Regions from separate parts of the Paenibacillus sp. J31R120 genome, predicted to be linked through region 4. Evidence: riboswitches for the same ligand, from Rfam matches in the RefSeq annotation. Region 4 holds a riboswitch; each other region holds the start of a gene.
What was found. Region 4 has a riboswitch for cyclic di-AMP ahead of AC0YNW_RS28220 (5-formyltetrahydrofolate cyclo-ligase). Riboswitches for the same ligand answer to the same signal wherever they lie in the genome.
Positions count from the first base shown of each region.

Region 1: it holds a riboswitch for cyclic di-AMP, as region 4 does, so the genes downstream of both, AC0YNW_RS18705 (potassium channel family protein) here and AC0YNW_RS28220 (5-formyltetrahydrofolate cyclo-ligase) in region 4, are expected to answer to the same signal.
Region 2: it holds a riboswitch for cyclic di-AMP, as region 4 does, so the genes downstream of both, AC0YNW_RS16210 (hypothetical protein) here and AC0YNW_RS28220 (5-formyltetrahydrofolate cyclo-ligase) in region 4, are expected to answer to the same signal.
Region 3: it holds a riboswitch for cyclic di-AMP, as region 4 does, so the genes downstream of both, AC0YNW_RS06125 (APC family permease) here and AC0YNW_RS28220 (5-formyltetrahydrofolate cyclo-ligase) in region 4, are expected to answer to the same signal.

Region 1 is NZ_JBWDNN010000005.1:68,773-72,348, reverse strand. It holds gene AC0YNW_RS18715 (Gfo/Idh/MocA family protein) at 1-439, opposite strand, end outside; gene AC0YNW_RS18710 (helix-turn-helix domain-containing protein) at 572-1,456, shown strand; cyclic di-AMP (ydaO/yuaA leader) riboswitch at 1,661-1,806, shown strand; gene AC0YNW_RS18705 (potassium channel family protein) at 1,906-2,568, shown strand; gene AC0YNW_RS18700 (IS1595 family transposase) at 2,810-3,576, shown strand, end outside.
Region 2 is NZ_JBWDNN010000004.1:151,429-155,004, reverse strand. It holds gene kdpA (potassium-transporting ATPase subunit KdpA) at 1-1,087, opposite strand, end outside; gene AC0YNW_RS16215 (signal peptide protein) at 1,130-1,237, opposite strand; gene AC0YNW_RS16210 (hypothetical protein) at 1,231-1,677, opposite strand; cyclic di-AMP (ydaO/yuaA leader) riboswitch at 1,804-1,968, opposite strand; cyclic di-AMP (ydaO/yuaA leader) riboswitch at 2,042-2,244, opposite strand; gene modB (molybdate ABC transporter permease subunit) at 2,427-3,092, opposite strand; gene modA (molybdate ABC transporter substrate-binding protein) at 3,092-3,576, opposite strand, start outside.
Region 3 is NZ_JBWDNN010000001.1:1,328,093-1,331,668, forward strand. It holds gene AC0YNW_RS06125 (APC family permease) at 1-1,474, opposite strand, end outside; cyclic di-AMP (ydaO/yuaA leader) riboswitch at 1,607-1,763, opposite strand; gene AC0YNW_RS06130 (hypothetical protein) at 2,176-3,576, shown strand, end outside.
Region 4 is NZ_JBWDNN010000014.1:60,238-63,813, forward strand. It holds gene AC0YNW_RS28210 (ABC transporter permease) at 1-501, shown strand, start outside; gene AC0YNW_RS28215 (hypothetical protein) at 972-1,304, opposite strand; gene AC0YNW_RS28220 (5-formyltetrahydrofolate cyclo-ligase) at 1,334-1,774, opposite strand; cyclic di-AMP (ydaO/yuaA leader) riboswitch at 1,779-1,959, opposite strand; gene AC0YNW_RS28225 (aldolase catalytic domain-containing protein) at 2,127-3,083, shown strand; gene AC0YNW_RS28230 (hypothetical protein) at 3,192-3,503, opposite strand.

The sequences.
Region 1 (3,576 bases), on a different contig from region 4:
TATGAGCGACCGCAGGACGCCCCAGCTTTCCGCTGTCCAGCGTTTGTTTGAGATTGTTGTAATCAGGGAAGAAGCGAACAACATGTCCAACAAACAGACGGACGCCGTTCTCTTCACAGACCGTCATCATCTCCCGTGCGTCTTCCAGTGAAAGGGCGATAGGTTTTTCGCAAATAATATGCTTTCTTGCTTTCGCAGCTTTAAGCGTATATTCTTTGTGTAAATAGGTAGGCAGCGCGATGCTTACCGCTTCAAAATCCGCATTTGCCAGCATGTCGTCGAACGAGTAATATGCGGTTGCTCCTGTCTGCCCAGCCAATGTATCGGCCAATTGACGATTTGCATCGCAAACACCTGTTAATTGAACGTTTGCAAGACTGGCGTATATACCGGCATGAATAGCACCCATGCCTCCGCAACCTAGGACTGCCACTTTCATAGAGGGTCACCTTCCTTTATTCGTGGTTAGCTTTGTACTAATCATACAAGGGAGTAGCTGCAGCCGTATATGCAATAATTTAATGGTTTTATATCCATTTTCAACATTTTAACATTCGGGAGAGAGATAGCCTTGGATATTATAAAAGAGCCTATACATTACCAGAATCAGCAGCTATGCCTGAAAGTATGGACATTTTTTCTTGAAGGCTTCGCTGGCGCAGAGCTGCCTAGCTGGCACTATCATAAGGAAGTAGAGTTTATTCTCGTATTAGACGGAATTCATGAGATGCATACCTTAGACAGAACCTATCGCCTGGAGCAGGGCGATGTGATGGTGATTGGCTCCAATCAGCTTCATCGAGCAGTAGGTCATGCAGGGCACGAAGTAGAATATATTGTACTTCACGTCGATCTGGAGCCGTACTTCGATCCGGCGACGATTAACTATTTAAGCTGTTTCATGGAGGTGCTTCAGCCGCTTGACGGACTGAATGATCTGTTCGCGTCCAACCCAGATGCAAGGGAGGAGGTGGGCCGTGCGATCTTCAGCATTCATGAGGAAGTCATGGCCAGACGTCATGGCTACGAGGTAGCGGTCAGCATGCATATCAAAGCGCTGATGCTTGCCATGCTAAGGCATGACGCAAACGGCATATTATCACCGGGCGGAAAGCTGGACGCTCACGTACTGAAGCCTGTCATTGCCTTTATAGATGAGCGACTGGGCGAAAAGATACATATGTCTGAACTGAGCGCTTTAGCCGGAATGAGCTATGTCTATTTTTCCAAGTATTTCAAAACGCATATGGGACTGCCGTTTACCGAGTATGTCAATCGGCGACGTATTGCTAAGGCTACGCGCCTGCTTGCCCTGACCGACCGAAAAATAACGGACATCGCACATTCCGTAGGACTGGAGAATATGGCGCATTTTTATGAATTGTTCAAACGCTTCAACGGCTGTACGCCAAAGCAGTTTAAACTGAAAATGACGTTGTCAGCAGAACCGGAATAGATTCTTCCCCTTATTTCCAACTAGCGCAGGAGGAGATGGTCTAGTTGAGAAAAGCATCAATAAACGCATATAATTCGCGATCGGCTGATAGCGCAATGCATGTAAGCGCTTCTATCGGGATTTTTAAGCTTTTTCCGCCGAAACATGTCTGGAATGCGCTTTTACAAAACATTCGGAAAGGAGTAGCATTAGGCTCATAAATGAATATGCGTAACGCTCAATGGTCCGTTAAGACCAGCGGGGGAACCAAAGCGATCGTAATGGGTCGCAGGGGTGAATCCATGTTATGGTAGGGAGCTCTCGACTTCCGAATCCGTCAGCTAACCTCGTAAGCGTTGTTCGGGAGATAAGTGCGCGCGCTTGTGTTCGTCATGACCACAGAGAGCTTGTTTCTCTGTGGTTTTTGCTGTGTCCAATCAACAATGAATAGTAGAAGAGAGGCTCGTCAGATGGGAAAACAATTTGTAGTCATTGGGTTAGGGAGATTCGGGGGAAGTGTGACGCGAACATTGCTATCGCTTGGCTACGAAGTTATGGGAATCGACAAGGATGAGAAGAGAGTACAGGAATACGCGCCTATCTTGTCCCATGTCTATCAAGCAGATTCGACTGATGATCAGGTCATGCGGGAGCTCGGTGTGCGCAATCTGGATCATGCGATTGTAGCCATAGGCGAAAACCTTCAGTCCAGTATATTAACTACATTGATTCTGAAGGATATTGGCGTCAAATTCGTAACAGCCAAGGCAACAAGCGATTATCATCAGCGGGTGCTTGAAGGCGTCGGTGCGGACCATATCGTTCACCCGGAGCGCGATACAGGAGTGCGGGTAGCCCATCAGGTCACCTCCAAAAACATGATTGAATACTTGGAGTTATCCCCCCAACATAGTCTCGTCGAAATGATTGCCCCGCCAATCTTCTGCGGCAAAACATTAAAAACATTGGACTTCAGAGCCAAATTCGGCTGCAGCGTCATGGCCATACGCAGAAAAGACAATGACTTGGTTGTATCTCCGCACGCGGACGATCGTATATTTGAAGGCGACATGTTAGTTATCATCGGCAAAAACAGCGATATTACAAGGTTCGAGCGGACATTCGCAGACTAAGTGTGAAGTCTGGATGCTTGCAGAAGGACAGTATACTTTTTGCCCGATAACATGTACGTATACAGAAATCATTCAGTACCCCCTTTCTGAGGGTGTTCTTCTTTGGAAAAGGGCTCACTCTCCCATCTGCTCAGGAACAGGTATATAAGATAAAACCATCTATCCAACTCTTGTAAAAGGTTGGGTATTTTGTTATACTAAAAACAGAACATATGTTCTTTTTTTGGGGGGGGTGAGTGATGTGGGAATATTATTAGCTTGGCAAGAGTTTAATGCACAATATCGGAGGGATGAGGATTTTCTTCCTCTTCTTGAACGTTTGAAGTGGCCATCAGGCTTTAAGTGCTATTGTTGTGGACATCGCTCTGCATATAAGATCGTTACGAGAAGTCTGCCTCTTTATGAATGCACGAAGTGCAAATATCAGCAGTCGCTAACCTCCCATACCATTTTACATAAAAGTCGCACTTCTATACGGAAGTGGTTGTTTGTTATGTATTTAGTTGGAAAGTTCGAGCATAGCGTTAATGCCGTGCAATTATCTGCGCTTCTGGACATTACCTATAAGACGGCTTGGCGCATGTTGAATAAAATTCGTTCCGTATTGTCCATGGAGTCGCAGCAAATATGGGGCGAATATATAGAAGTTAAACATGAGATTTTTAATCAGCAGGCTCTTTTATCCGATGACAGGTTACAGAAGGAGAGGTCTGTCGCAATCATTAAGTCGGTAAAACGAGACGAGAATAATTGCAGTAGCAGCTTTTTTACATTTCAATTATTGAGCAGGCGCAAGCAGGCTAGGGAAGACCTCGAGCATTCCGAACAAGCCGAGATATTAATTCGATTAAACCTAGGCGGGCATGACAGCCTGGAGATGAATCCGAGGTTTCAGCAGTTTCAAAAACGAAATACTGCAGGAGATTTAGTCAATTCTGGCAAGCGTACTTGCCACCCGTTATCCGTGATTGCCAGTAATGCGTTTAGTTGGATGAAGGACAAGTTTCA
Region 2 (3,576 bases), on a different contig from region 4:
CCAGCGACACCAGCCCGCCCAGCGGCGTAAGCGTATCGTGCATCGTATTGACAGCTCCCGTCTCCGAAGCGGTCGTAACGACGGAATACAAGGAAGAAGCCTCCAGACCGAACCTCATCTCCTTGCCTTCCATGCTGCTTTGCGACGAATCCATGCCGATCGCCCCAAGGGCGGGATTGCCGGCACTCTCGGCAGCCAGCGAGGCTCCCATCATAACGAGGAACATCACACCCATTGCACAGAATAACACAAGGCCCTGCTTCCGGTTGCCAACCATCTTTCCGTAGGCAAACGGCAACGCTGTCGTCACCAGCATCATGAGCAGCATTTGCAGCAGATTGGACAGATTGGTTGGATTCTCGAGGGGATGAGCAGAGTTTGTTCCGAAGAAGCCTCCGCCGTTGTTGCCCAGCTCCTTAATCGCCAGGAACGATCCGACAGGCCCTCTTGCGATATGCTGTTCAGCTCCTTCCATCGTCGCAGCCGTCACAGAAGGCTCCAGCGTCTGAGGCACACCCTGCGATACGAACAGAAGCGATGTGACGATAGCAATCGGCAGCAGAATGCGCGTAATGGAGCGAATCATATCGACAAAGAAATTACCAAGCGGCTTGCCAGACAAGCCTCGAATGAACGCCATAGCTGCGGCAAGCGTCGTTGCCGGTGCCGTGAACATCAAGAAGACAATCGCAAGCATTTGTGCCAAATAAGACATGCCGCTTTCCCCGCTGTAATGCTGCAGGTTCGTATTCGTCATAAAGCTGATAGCCGTATTGAACGCCAACGTAGGCTCCATAGCTGCAATGTTGCCCGGATTGAGAGGGAGCAAGTGCTGCAGCCGGAAGATCATATAGACGACCAGAATCATAAAAGCGTTGGCGAACACGAGCGATAACCCATATTGCTTCCAGGTCTGGTTCGTTTTTTGGATGCCGCTAAGCGCCATAATCGGCTTCTCCAGCCAGCCGAAAGCGCGGTCGAGAGTTGTAGGCGAATAATCGAATGCACGCGCCATATATAATCCTGTTGGCTTTGCCAACGTCACAACGATTAATAGAAAAATGCCAATCGAAAGAAGCCCGGCAATCGTCACTTCCAGTCCCTCATTTCATCACACGTAATGGATAAACTACTGATCCTTCCGCCCGCTATCCGTTTCCTTCGCCGACCAAGCGGCAAGGCCCCATACGGAAGCCACCAGCACAATCAGAAATGCAACCAAAATTACATCTAGCACGATGCATCCTCCTCTCCGTTCTTCTCCAATCGATTCTCTTCAAATTCCGATACAAGCTCCTCCGGCTGCAACGATGCATGCAGCAGCTGATCTGCTCCCAAATGCCGATATAACCCCGGAATGCTGTGACTCTGGGTCACCACGATAATTCTGCCCGATACAAGCGGACGAAATAGCTTTAAGTACCTGCAAACCAGCGGCACGGAGTTGTCGAACAAATACACATCATGAATCTGTCCGCCCTTCAGTGGACAATCTCGCTCTTTCGTGTCGAGCTTGATAAAGCAGCTGATTCCGAATCCCTCATGGATTCGCCGTTGCCTGCCGCTGCTGACCAAAGCCGCTACAGGCCAGCCCTTGTATAGCAACAGCTTCACAAATTGCCGACCGTATTCATTCGGCGCATATACCAGCGTAAGCTTTGAATGGAACGAGTTCACTCTTCATTCTCCTTTATCCCTTTCAGCCAATTGGGCGCAAAAAAAGAAGCCTGCGAAGGAGGGGTCCCTCGCGGCTTCTTCTGCAGGCATAGCGAAACAAGCTTCGCTTATGCCGAAGAGCTGCAATTGGCCTCTCTCGAATCGCTTACGAGGTTAGCTGTCGGATTCGGGCGTGAGAGCCGCCCTACCGGACCTGCCAGGTCCGGATTCACCCCGGGATTTCACGCTTGGCGCAAAATCGAATGGTTCCCCCGTTTTCTGCTCTGTGCAGAAACTCAGCGTGTTGCTTGGTCATAATCCTATTTGCGCATCAAAAAACCACAGAGGCACGTGTCCCCTGTGGTCGCCAATGCGATCACAAGCCACTTCCTCTCCATCTACGCTTACGAGGTTAGCTGTCGGATTCGGACGGTGAGAGTCGCCCTACGCTTGGCCGGCGCCCAATCTGGCGCTGCAAGCGATTCACCCCTTGCCATCCGAACTTCCGGCTCTCACACCGGACTGTTCACTTGGCGAATGGTTCCCCCGTTTTCCCGCCTCTTGCGGGAAACTCAGCGATTGCTGTAAAGCTTAATCCGAATATTACTCCTGTCTTCTGAAAGTGTAAAGCAGCAGTAAATGCTGCTTTCCCCGATTTTCCATACCTTGCAATCTGATTTATCGCATTCATCGGCTCTTCTCGGAGAAAAGCTCTTCTACACTCGTGCAATCACAGCCGCACACGATTTACGCCTTGCAGGCGAGCCCTTTTATGGCCTTTTCCGAAGACCGCCCGTCGCTAGCAGCAGTGCAAACGAGATCACGACCATTCCTGCCGTCCAGGCCCAAGCCATCGGCATATTGCCGGAATCGACCGCGACATAGATCGCGGTAGGAATGGTCTGCGTCTTCCCCGGAATGTTGCCCGCAATCATCAGCGTTGCCCCGAACTCGCCCAAGCTACGCGCAAAGCCGAGAATATAGGCGGTCATTACGGCACGCATCGTCAGCGGCAGCGTCACATACCGGAATACCTTCCACTCCCCGGCGCCTGCCGAACGCGCGGCATCCTCCAGATTCTTGTCCACCGAATCGAGCGCTACCTTCATCGTCTGGTACACAAGCGGGAACGCCACCACGATCGAGGCAATTACAGCCGCCCATGGCGAGAAGAGAACCGGAGCGGAGAAAATCCATTCCGCTGCCCGGCCCAGCACCCCCTGCCTGCCCCATAGCACGAGCAGCAGAAAGCCGACCACAGTGGGTGGCAGCACTAGCGGCAGCATGAAGGCCGTCTCCAGCAAGATTTTGCCTCGGAATGACCTCCTCGACATCCACCATGCTGCGGCAATGCCCGCCACGGCCGCGACAATGCTGGAGATCAGTGCCACCTGCAATGACAGTACGACTGGCGGCCAGAACGATTGCCAGCTCATTAAGGCTGCTTCGGCAGGCTGAAGCCGTATTTCACGAACAGGTTGAGCGCTTCTTCCGTCTGCAGGTAATCGTACAATTCGCGTACTTGCTTCTCATGCTTGGTCGCCTTGATGATGCCGATCGGATACAGAATCGGCTTGTAGCTGTCCGGATCGGCCGCAAAAGCGATGTCCGTCTTCGACTCCGATGACAGTGCGTCCGTACGGTAGACAAAACCCGCATCCACGTTGCCTGTCTCTACATACTGTAGCACTTGCCGCACGTCCTTGGCCTGTACCGCCTTGTCTTGAAGCTGGTCCCACAGACCGGCATTCGTCAACGCTTCCTTCGCATACGCACCGGCAGGCACACTCTCTGGAATGCCTATTGCCAGCTTGCTCACCGAAGCAGACAACAAATCCTGTACGCTCCCGACACTGTCCCCTTTGCCCTCCGGCGTCACCAGAACAAGCTCGTTGGATAACAAGTTGATTCGATCCTTCG
Region 3 (3,576 bases), on a different contig from region 4:
AATTTAACGACTGCTCCACGACATGGGTGATGCCGGATACCGGCACGATGATGACGTTGCCTTTGATCGGAACCGCCGGCTCACATGTGGCAAGACGCAGTTGATCGCCGACCGCTTCGTAATGCTTTTTGATGCGGTGGAACAAATAAACGATGAGCGGCAAAAACACAAGTACCGGCCATACCTGCGCCAATTTGGTGATGAAGAACATCATCGTAACCGTGAAGCTGATAAGAGCTCCCGTCGAGTTGATGGTCAGCTTTGTGATCCAGCCTGCCGGCTTCTCGCGTATCCACTTCACCATCATGCCCGATTGGGACAATGTGAAGGGGATGAATACCCCAACAGCATAGAGCGGGATCAGATGCTCCGTCTTTCCTTGAAAAGCGATGATGAGCAGAATCGACAGCAATCCTAGAATTATAATGCCGTTCGAATAGCCGAGCCGGTCGCCGCGAACGGTGAACATTCTTGGAATGAACTTATCTTTCGCCAGGTTGACTGCAAGCTGCGGGAATGCCGAGTATCCCGTATTGGCGGCAAGTATCAGAATAAGAGCAGTAGTCCCCTGGACGAAAAAGTACATAATATGGCGTCCGAACGTTGTTTCGGCGATTTGCGAAACGACGGTGGCTTCCTCAAGCGGCTTGATGCCATACAAGTACGCGAGCACCACAATCCCCGAAAACAACAGAGCGAGCAATATTCCCATAGCAGACAATGTTTTGGCTGCATTGTTAGGGCCAGGGCTCTTGAAGTTCGGAATTGCATTAGAAATCGCCTCGACCCCGGTCAGTGCGGAGCTTCCGGAAGCGAATGCCTTAAGCAGTAAGAATAAGCTGATCCCTGCGATTGGCGTGCCGATTGGCGTATGCAGATCCGAAGCTACGCCGCCGACCATGATGCGGTATAAGCCGGCTCCGATCAAGATCAATAGGGACAAAACAAACAAGTATACCGGATAAGCCAGAATGGACGCTGATTCTGTCACGCCTCTCAAATTCAGCAGAGTAAGCAGAAGTACGAATACGACGGCAATTGGAACCGTGTATTCATGCAACGAAGGAAAGGCGGACGTAATGGCATCGGTACCGGCTGATACGCTGACGGCTACCGTCAGAATATAATCAACAAGTAGTGACCCGCCTGCCACCAGACCGGGGTATACGCCGAGATTATTTTTCGAAACGACATAAGCCCCGCCACCATGCGGATAAGCGAATATGATTTGACGGTACGACAAAATCAGGGCAGTCAGCAAGATTAACACGCCGATCCCGATGGGGATCGAATACCAGAATGCTGCGGCGCTAACCGTAATGAGAACCAATAATATTTGCTCAGGTCCGTATGCGACGGATGAGAGAGCGTCCGAGGATAAAATCGCGAGCGCTTTTTTCTTGTTCAATTTTTGCTCGCCCAGTTCGTTTGTCTTCAAAGGCTTGCCGATTAAAAAACGTTTAAAAGCTGCCATGTCGTCATCCACTCCATTTTATGAGGATTGCAGCTCAATTCCGAGTCAACGATAAACCTTAATCTCTTCATCGAATGGCAAAAAAACCGCAGGAAAGTAGGGACCTTCCCGCGGTTTCTAAAAAACGCGATGAGTTCCTCTTTCGAGACGCTTACGAGGTTAGCTGACGGATTCAGGTCTGAAAGTAACCTTACGCCGATTGAGACAATCAAGCGATTCACCCCTGGAACGGCAAGCCATTCCGATGGTTCCCCCGTTTCTGCTGCGCAGAATTAAGCGATCAAGGATTCATGTATTTGTGAGCTTACATTGATAAATCTTACTCCTCGATGAGCAGGCTGTAAACAAACAGGGGAGGAAGCTTAACGTGATTTTGAATAACATTCGTCTGAAAATCCGTACATATCGGCTCCAATCTTGACGCCGCGCATTTTTTCATCTTCTTGCTCCTGAATTCAGTAAAAGATTAGGTTTAAGGATCGCTTCATAATTCCCCCTTTTTAAAGGACTGCCATTGGCAGCCCAAGTTCGTCATGCACGGAATTGGCAAGCTCGCAATCTTCCGAAAAATAAATTCCCAAATGTTACTATTTATTGCTATAATTTATAAGAGTACAACAAAAGGGTTTTTTCACAAGTTTTTACATCTAAATGTCGGTAGCCCTTGCGTCTCAGAAGTAAATTCCGAAAGGAGAATGTAGATGGCAAAAACATTTCATTTCCAACTGGTGGAGGGCTATAAGGGCCAAGAACTCACCACTTGGGTGGGCACGGAAAAGGTGGTAACGAAGGCGCATACCGTACATACCCTTCGCACTGCCGCTTCGGGCAACGGGGCGCTTTCGCTGCTCTCGGAAACGAGCCGTAGCCTGTTCACACACTATGCAGAAATTCCAGAAGAGCTGCTTCCGACCGAGCATTTGACCCGTATTCGGGTCACATCGCCCGATCCCAACCCCGACATTTATCTACCTGCGCTACATCACGTGTCGATCCATATTCCCGAGCGGCATCGCAGAAAGTACTATGAGCGCAAAATGGCGCGGAACGGTATATACCACCATCCTAAGCTGAGCGCACTGGGCCTAACCAAATTGGCCAATAGCTTAAGCAATAGCGAGCTCATTCAAGCCTGTGTCGATGCCGAGCTGCTGCAGTCGCCAATAGATACTGCGATCTCGATTCTGTTCTCCAATCCGGAGCTTGCTTCCAACCGGCCGCATACGGCCGCCATTGTGACCAACGATCATATTTACCCTTCCGAAATCGTTAATCCGCAGCAATATAACCGGGTTCGAAATCTGGCAATCATCCTCAGCAAACAAGGCGAAGCCAGCTCGACGGGCGGATGGGCGACTATTACCGATTCCGTTGATAAGGACGGCAACCCGCTTTATTTTGAGTTCGATTTGGCTGATCGCAAAGTAGGCGACCGCGTTTTAGAGTACAAATGGTCGGAAATGACAACAGATGCGGCGACAGCGCCGAACGGCGGAGCGATGCAGACGGCGAGCAACGATACCGCGCTGCAAAACCAGACGTGGAGCGTAAACCAGGGCAAAACGGCGAGCGAGCATCAGGACAACAGCGGCTCCAGCAATGTCACCGTTCGCAGAGCGTACGCTACCGGTGTGGATGGCTTAGAGCCTGCCGCCCCTCAGTTCAAGTGGACGGTAAAGGAGCTTACGCCGAACCACGGGCTGGACGTGAATGCAGGCTCGCTGAAGTTCCATGCGGACGGCACGTTTTCCATCGATGTGAAAAATACGTATTTGCGATCGGTAGGCGCGTTTGCGCAGTTTTTTAACGAGAAAGGCGAGCAAATCAAAAATCCGGAGGGCTGGGAAGAGAAGCTACCGGAATTTATGAGAAGCTGGTTCGAGACGGATTACAAAAAATTTATTACGCCGGTCTCGGCGGTCAACTCGGTGATGGGCATACCGATGCCCACCGATCCCAAAACGCTGTCGTTCAAATTTCCAAGCGATGCGACGAGCCTTAAGCTGCAATTCGGCGGTCTGGGCACGTCTCAGTGGGATAAGGATATAGCACTGGTCGGGTCCCTGATGACGGGCATTATGCAGTACGGCATCCCGACCATC
Region 4 (3,576 bases):
CTGGTTCGGCCCAGAAGCACAGCGCTGCAAGTATTGGGCTCGAAGTTTGAGTTTACGAGAATAGGAAGGCTGCTGCAAAGTGTGATCGTGCTGATCTGGTCGGTGTCCCATTTGCCGCAGATTTGGAGTTTTCCGAAGCTGTTGACGCTGCTGCTCATGATCGCCAATGGCACGATTATTTTTACAGGCATCTTTATTTTGGCTGCGACGTTCTGCTTTTGGACGATCCAGGCGATTGAAGTAGCTAATGTCTTCACAGACGGAGGGCGCGAGATGGCGCAGTATCCGCTCAATATTTATGAAAAGTGGGTTACCCGTTTCTTTACGTTCATCATTCCGTTCGGCTGCGTCAGCTACTTGCCGCTCATGTACCTGCTCGATAAGCGGGAGGGCAGTATGTTTCTGCCTATGATGATCACGTTCGGCGGCTTGCTATTCCTCATCCCATGCCTGCTAATCTGGCGGTTCGGCGTGCGGCATTACCGATCGACGGGGTCGTAAGTGATTGGTTGCGAGTGTGCACATTCAATGTCTTCTGAATGGAAGGATGGGATACGGGGCAATGGGGCGTCGGTGGTGAATGGTTCCTTAAACGGACTATTATACTTGGGCGGTTCGATGTGTGTTTGTACCGGATAAACGAACTTGTTAGGCGGTGCAGCCTCCTGTATTCAAGTAAGGAGTTCAGACGAATGAGCACATGAATCGGTCAAAGGGGTTGCAGGCGCGGCTGTGCAGCACCGCAATATCATTGCGCTGCCGCTAGTCATGCATAGTTCATATATACCAGTCTGATGAACATTGTGCGTACTAGCTGTTATAGGCTGATAGTGGGAATGTGAGCGGAAGTTTGTTTTAACTAATCAATAACTCGCTAAACCATTCTGGAGGTGTTGAAGTCGAAAGGTTGCGAATATGCAAAAACGAGGTGCCTTTACCATTGAAAATTGATGGTGGAGGCATCTTTTTATTTATCTATAGATGATGATCAGGCTGCAAGCCGAAAAACTCGGCTTAGAGAGCGGAAAGCCGCCGCCGAGCGAGCTGCAAGCCGATAAACTCGGCTTAGAGAGCAGAAAGCCGCCGCCGAGCGAGCTGTAAGCCGAGATACTCGGCTTAGAGAGCAGAAAGTCGACGCCGAGCGAGCTGCAGACCGAAAAACTCGGCTTAGAGAACGAAAAGCTGCAGCCTGACTGAGCGCCGCCGGACAGCTCCCCCAAAACGCAAACAAGCCCGGGCTTTCCGGGTTGGAAGGCTTCGAGCTTGATGCTGGTTGCGGCTTGCCTTGATAGGCTGGCCGACATAGGATATCCCCATATCCAAGCGTATGCTGCTAATCTACGGATAAATAAGCGACGGCGCGCTGCTGAAGAACGGATTCTTCGGCAGGCTCAGCCGATGAAATCGGGCGTCCGGAGCCCGGGTTCTGCAGCTGTGTAATTGCGGCGGAAAATAAACGGTAAGCCCGATTATCGGGATTAAGAGTCTGCGCGATTCGTTCGGTGAGCCGTTCGGTCAAGGAAACGATCGAGAAACGGCCGATGAAGCTGCGGAATAGCGGACCCCAACGGTCGAGTTGCAGACTTGGCTCGCTGTCACTGACGAATTGCTCGTTCCAGCCATAGCCGAGGTCGCTGCTAATGCGAAGACAAACGCGATACCCTGCCGAGTCAATCGCGAGCGCCGGTATGACGAATACTTCCACGCGGCTAATGCTGAGCTGCAGGGGTTGTTCCGAAGGGAATGGGGAATCTTGCAAAGATAAAGAAAGCATAAGACACCTCTCCTTTGTCCGCTTACGAGGTTAGCTGTCGGATTCGGGCTAGAGAGTAGACCCTACCGGGGGTACAAATCCCCGGACTCACCCCTTGCAAGGCTGCGGCCGGCTGTCGGCCCACGTCGCACTTACGTTGGTTCCCCCGCTTTTTCCAGGTCGGAAAAATTAAGCGTTGATGTTTACATAATATTTTAACTTTAAAATATCAATTTGTAAATGATATCTTATCGGGACAACCAATCGTCCAAAATATCCAAATACCGACATAATTACTTTGCGTTCCCGTCATATTTCAAGTATGATGGTAGATAAAAAGTGAACTCATGTTCAAATCAAAGGAGCAGCAAGCATGCATTCGAAAACTAGTCATTGTAAAATTGTCGATTGTACAATTCGTGACGGCGGACTCGTCAATAACTGGGATTTCAGCGTCGAGTTTGTACAGCACCTTTATAATAGCTTGAACGAAGCTGGCGTCGACTACATGGAGATCGGCTACAAAAACTCGCCGAAGCTGTTGAAAGGTGCAGATAGCGCAGGCCCATGGCGCTTCCTGAACGACGATTTCCTTCGCAAGGTCATTCCGAACAAAGGCAACACCAAGCTGTCTGCGCTGGTTGATATCGGCCGCGTTGACGAGAATGACATTTTGCCGCGCAGCGAGAGCCTGCTCGACCTGATCCGCGTAGCTTGCTACATTCAAGATGTAGACAAGGCTCTTGAGCTGGTGCAAATTTTCCACGACCGCGGATATGAGACGACGCTGAACATTATGGCGCTTTCCAACGTGATGGAGAACCAATTGGTCGAAGCGTTCAAGCAAATTAACGACAGTGTTGTAGACGTTGTATACATCGTGGATTCCTACGGCAGCCTGAAGCCGGATGATGTAGGCTATCTGGTGGATAAATTCCAGCAGCATTTGCCGAACAAGCGTCTTGGCGTTCACGCGCATAACAACCTGCAGCTTGCATTCGCGAACACGCTGATCGCGGCGAACAAAGGCGTTGAGCTGCTTGACGCATCCGTATACGGCATGGGACGCGCAGCAGGCAACTGCAACACGGAACTGCTCGTATCGGAATTGCAAAATACGAAATACAATGTTCGTCCTGTTCTCGATATGATCGAGAAATACATGGTACCGCTTCGTGAGAAGGAAGAGTGGGGCTACATCATCCCTTACATGATCACAGGTATTCTGGATGAGCATCCGAGATCCGCAATGGCGCTTCGCGTTTCCGAGAACAAGGATAAGGCAGTTGACTTCTACGATCAACTGACAACTCCGGAAATCTCCAAGTAACATCAAACTGATGGAATACTAATCGTTCTGATAAAAAAGGCGCTTGCCGATTACGCGTTCATTCGCGTACGGCAAGCGCCTTTTTAGGGTTGAACTATCCTCTAACGTTTAAATCTCTGTACGAAGCAGCTCGCCATCACCGCGGATGGCCGCGGCGAAGCTTGGCTCGTTGGGGTGGAAGTAGGCGGTGCCATGATATTCTTCGCCCGTTATGGCTTTGGCCGTAAGCTGGACGCGAATATCCTCATTTTGGCCGAACCAGGCCAGGAGCGCCTTGTCCTTTACACCATCCGCATCAATGTACCATAGCTTGTCTCCGTAGTCGGTGACGATAACAAGCACCGCCTTCTCGAAGGCGACCTTGTAGGACGAATGCTGCGCGTATCCGATGGTTATTGCTGTTAGTTCGATTGTTTCCATATGTCATGCCTCTTCCTGTTGTTTCAATTTAACGCCTGGCACAGGGCTTCTTGTATTCCGCACCGCGCTCAGC